2 regions of the Bradyrhizobium ganzhouense genome follow, and region 1 is predicted to be linked to the other one. Evidence: riboswitches for the same ligand, from Rfam matches in the RefSeq annotation. Region 1 holds a riboswitch; the other holds the start of a gene.
The links. A riboswitch is a leader RNA that binds a small molecule or an ion and turns the genes downstream of it on or off. The one in region 1 is predicted to bind glycine.

Region 1 (2,198 bases):
GTGATCGAGTAACCCTTCACCGGATAGACGTTGACGCGTTCGTCGAGCAGGGCGGCGAAGTGACGGCTGGCAACGCCGGCGCAGACCACGACGCCATCGACCTTCAGCATGCCGCGCGCGGAGGCGACCGCGTCGCTTGTGGAAAGATCGGCCCAGCCGAGCACAAAGCCGCCACCGGCTTGCGCGATGGAATCGATGTTCGCTTCATGGATGAAGGTTGCGCCGCGACGCTTGCAGGCCTCTGCCAGCCCGCGCGTGAACTTGTGGATGTCGCCGGTCGCATCCGACGGCGTGAAGAAGCCGCCGTAATAATCCTTGCGCAGCGTCGGCTCGATGCTGCGGATTTCCTCCGGCGTCACCGGGCGCCGATCGAGGCCGCCTTCCTGCAGCAGCGCATTGACGCGCAGGCCGGACTCAAAGCCCTTCTTGTCGTGATAGATGTGCAGGATGCCGCGGCGTTCGAGATCGAAGTCGATGCCTTCGCGCGTTGCGATCTCGAACAGATGCTTGCGGGCTTCGATCGCGAGCCGCGTGGTTTGAATCGTGTTGGCGCGGTAGTTGCCGATATTGGCGACGAACTCGCTCATCCACGAATATTTGTGCCAGTTCGGCCGCGGGTTCATCAGCAGCGGCGCATCGCGCCGGAACATCCAGCGAAGGCCTTTCAGGATCGTCGCGGTGCTGTTCCACACCTCGGCATTGCTGGCGGAGAGCTGTCCGCCGTTCGCAAACGAGGTCTCCATCGCGGCGTAGCGATGCTTGTCGAGCACCGTTACTTTGTAGCCGCGTTCGAGCAGGGCATAGGCGGTCGTAACGCCGGTGATGCCGGCGCCGATGATGGCGATATGGGTCATGTTGAGTTGGGGCTCCCGTGAGTTAGAGACGGCTAACCGCCGGCCCGAAAGCCGTTGGCGGCGCCCCATCTGTCACGGTTACCTGAGAGCTTGATCCGACAGAGACCTCGCGAGGTCTCCGTGGACTATCCCCTTCGGTGGACGTCACGACGATCAAATCGTGCCGTCTCTCTCCAGATCGTCCTGACGATACAGTCCTTTTGCCTGAGAGTTTCCGGGGCGGTTGCTCCGTCGGCGCCGCAACGAAAGCTGGATGCCTTCGTTGCGATCTCTCCCGCATCGTCGCGTGGACCATCGAGCAGTACGATGCGCCTCATTTTTAGACAAGGCTAAATTTCAACCGCGGCTGCCAATGCATTGTGCAGTGCGAAGGTGATTCAATTAATCCAGCGTCGCCAGCAAACCGGCCATCAGGCGACTACGTTCAACCAGACTATCGACCTCGATGAACTCCTCGAGCGTGTGGCCGTTGCCGCCGCGCACACCGAGACCATCGAGCGTCGGGATGCCCATCGCGCCCGTAAAGTTGCCGTCGGATCCTCCGCCCGAGCTCGCATGCGGTAATTCCGCGCCAAGAGATTTGGCGATGCCGCGGGCCTTGTCATACAGCGCCATGGTGCCGGCATCCGGCTCCCACACCGGCCGCGTCACGCCGCGCGTCACCTTGAAGGAGACGTCATTCGCTGTGCCTGAGAGTGCCAGCATCCGCTCGACGCCGCGGTCGAGATCGGCCTGGCGCTTGGCCATGGAGAGCGCCTCGCCGGTGGCGGTCGTTGCAACGCAATTGACCCACTGTCCGCCATGCACGACGCCGACCGAGAAGGTGCAGTCCTCCGTCGTCATCGCGTCGATCGCAAGAATCTGCCGCGCCATCTCGCGGATCGCCGAGCGTCCCGCCGACAATGTCGCGCCGGCGTGGCTGGGCCGCCCCGTCGCCTCCAAATTGAATCGCGCGATGGCGTAGCGTCCGGTGGTGACGCCGTTGTCGGCGCGGCCGGGCTCGGGCACCAGCACATATTTGTTGCGCGCAGCTTCCGCCTCGATGATGTCGCGCGTCGAGGGCGTGCCGACTTCCTCGTCCGGCGTGAACAGAATGGTGATCGGCAACGGCGTGGTGAAAGAGGCGTGCACCAGCTGCCGGATCGCTTCCAGCGAGAGATAATTGCCGCCCTTCATGTCGTAGATGCCCGGGCCGTAGCACTTGTTGCCCTCGCGGCGCCATTTCAGCTTCTCGATGGTGCCGACCGGGTGGACGGTATCCATGTGGCCGGCGATCAGGATGCCCGGCTCGCCTTGCTTCGGATGCGGGAAGCGCGCGCGGACGACGCCGCCGAAGCCCTGCCG
Region 2 (2,198 bases), 150 kb from region 1:
CGTTCGAGGGCAGCACGCCATCGGCGACCAGGAAGGCCGAGGAGCGTAAGTGGTCGGCAATGACGCGGAACGAGGCGACCGTCTGCTCGTTCGGTCCGTGGCCCAACGCGGACGACGTCGCGTCGATCAAATGGCGGAACAGATCGGTCTCGAACACGCTGTCGACGCCCTGCATGATGCAGGCCATGCGCTCCAGGCCCATGCCGGTGTCGATCGAGGGACGCGGCAGATCCACGCGCTGCTCTTTCGTCACCTGCTCGTATTGCATGAAGACGAGATTCCAGAATTCGAGGAAGCGATCGCCGTCCTCTTCAGGCGAGCCCGGAGGGCCGCCCCAGATGTGGTCGCCGCGGTCGATGAAGATCTCCGAGCACGGGCCGCACGGGCCGGTGTCGCCCATCGCCCAGAAATTATCCGAGGTCGGGATGCGGATGATGCGGTCATCGGAGAAGCCGGCGATCTTCTTCCAGAGCCCGTGCGCCTCATCGTCGGTGTGGTAGACGGTGACGAGCAGCTTGTCCTTGTTCAGCCCAAAATCCTTGGTGATGAGCTTCCAGGCCAGCTCGATCGCGCGCTCCTTGAAATAGTCGCCGAACGAGAAGTTGCCGAGCATTTCGAAGAAGGTGAGATGGCGCGCGGTGTAGCCGACATTGTCCAGATCGTTGTGCTTGCCGCCGGCGCGCACGCATTTCTGCGAGGTGGTGGCGCGCTGATAGGGCCGCTTCTCGACGCCGGTAAAGACGTTCTTGAACTGCACCATGCCGGCATTGGTGAACATCAACGTCGGGTCGTTGCGCGGCACCAATGGCGAGGACGACACGATCTCGTGGCCGTTCTCGGCAAAGAAGTTCAGAAAGGTCGACCTGATCTCGTTGACGCCGCTCATGTTCATCCAATCGGGTGTGCTTGGACCCGCTTCCTGCCGTCCAAACCTGGGATTCGGGCTGATATCTGCGGGCCAAAGCGCTTTTAGACAAGGCCAGCTTCGCTGTCCAGAAACTGTGCAGAGAGATCAGAGGGTTGCCGCAGTCGCGCAATCCCTTGGCAGTCCCCTTGGCAATCCCGTTGAAAGCCGTCAGGTGCGCGTTGACAGGCTTGGCCGGGCTGTGGTCTGTACCCATCTGTATCGTACGGCCACGTCGGGAGAGACCGGCTTCACTGCCGGCGCCGAAGGAGCAACCGCCCCGGAAACTCTCAGGCAAAAGGACCGCGTGGCTTTGACGACATCTGGAAAGAGGCGCCGACGGGCTTAAGGCCCGGACTGCGTCCGCCGACGGGATAATACTCTCAGGCACAGCGACAGATGGGGCTTCGACTGGTGTCCACGGGGAATCCTCCTCGGGGAACCGCCGAGGGCCCCTGTGATGTTTGCGCGCGACGACCGAGAATCCCTTAGACGTACCCCCCTTTACAACCTGCATGTGTCGCTCGGCGGCAAGATGGTGCCGTTCGCGGGCTATGACATGCCCGTGCAGTACCCCGCGGGCGTGCTCAAAGAGCATCTCCAGACCCGCAACCAGGCCGGCCTGTTCGACGTCTCCCATATGGGCCAGATCGCGCTTCGGCCGAAATCCGGCAAAGTCGAGGACGCCGCCCGCGCGCTGGAGCGGCTGGTGCCGCAGGATATCGTGGCGATTGCACCGGGGCGACAGCGCTACGCCCAGTTCACCAATCCCGACGGCGGCCTTCTGGACGATCTGATGGTCGCCAATTTCGGCGATCATTTGTTCCTGGTCGTCAATGCCGCCTGCAAGGCTGAGGACGAGGCGCATCTGCGCGCGAATCTCTCCGAGACCTGCGTCATCGATTCGCTCGCCGATCGTGCACTGATCGCGCTGCAGGGCCCGAAGGCCGAGTCAGCAGTGGCGAAATTGTGTGCAGAAGCCCCCGCCATGAAGTTCATGGACGCCGGCCCGCATCAGGTCGCCGGCCTCGCCTGTTTCGTCTCGCGCTCGGGCTATACCGGCGAGGACGGGTTCGAGATTTCGGTCCTCGCTGCGGATGCCGAACACCTCGCCAAGACGCTGCTGGACAATCCTGATGTGATGCCGATCGGCTTAGGGGCCCGCGACAGCCTGCGGCTGGAAGCCGGGCTCTGCCTCTATGGCCACGACATCGACACCGCGACCACGCCGGTCGAGGCCGCGCTGGAATGGTCGGTGCAGAAGAGCCGCCGCACCGGTGGTGCCCGCGCCGGC

Region 2: it holds a riboswitch for glycine, as region 1 does, so the genes downstream of both, gcvT (glycine cleavage system aminomethyltransferase GcvT) here and ACLFLU_RS27395 (D-amino acid dehydrogenase) in region 1, are expected to answer to the same signal.

What each region holds. Positions count from the first base shown of each region.
Region 1 covers NZ_CP181318.1:5,931,923-5,934,120, reverse strand. The annotation lists gene ACLFLU_RS27395 (D-amino acid dehydrogenase) at 1-854, opposite strand, end outside; glycine riboswitch at 922-1,033, opposite strand; glycine riboswitch at 1,037-1,141, opposite strand; gene ACLFLU_RS27390 (M20/M25/M40 family metallo-hydrolase) at 1,236-2,198, opposite strand, start outside.
Region 2 covers NZ_CP181318.1:6,083,608-6,085,805, forward strand. The annotation lists gene alaS (alanine--tRNA ligase) at 1-886, opposite strand, end outside; glycine riboswitch at 1,131-1,219, shown strand; gene gcvT (glycine cleavage system aminomethyltransferase GcvT) at 1,365-2,198, shown strand, end outside.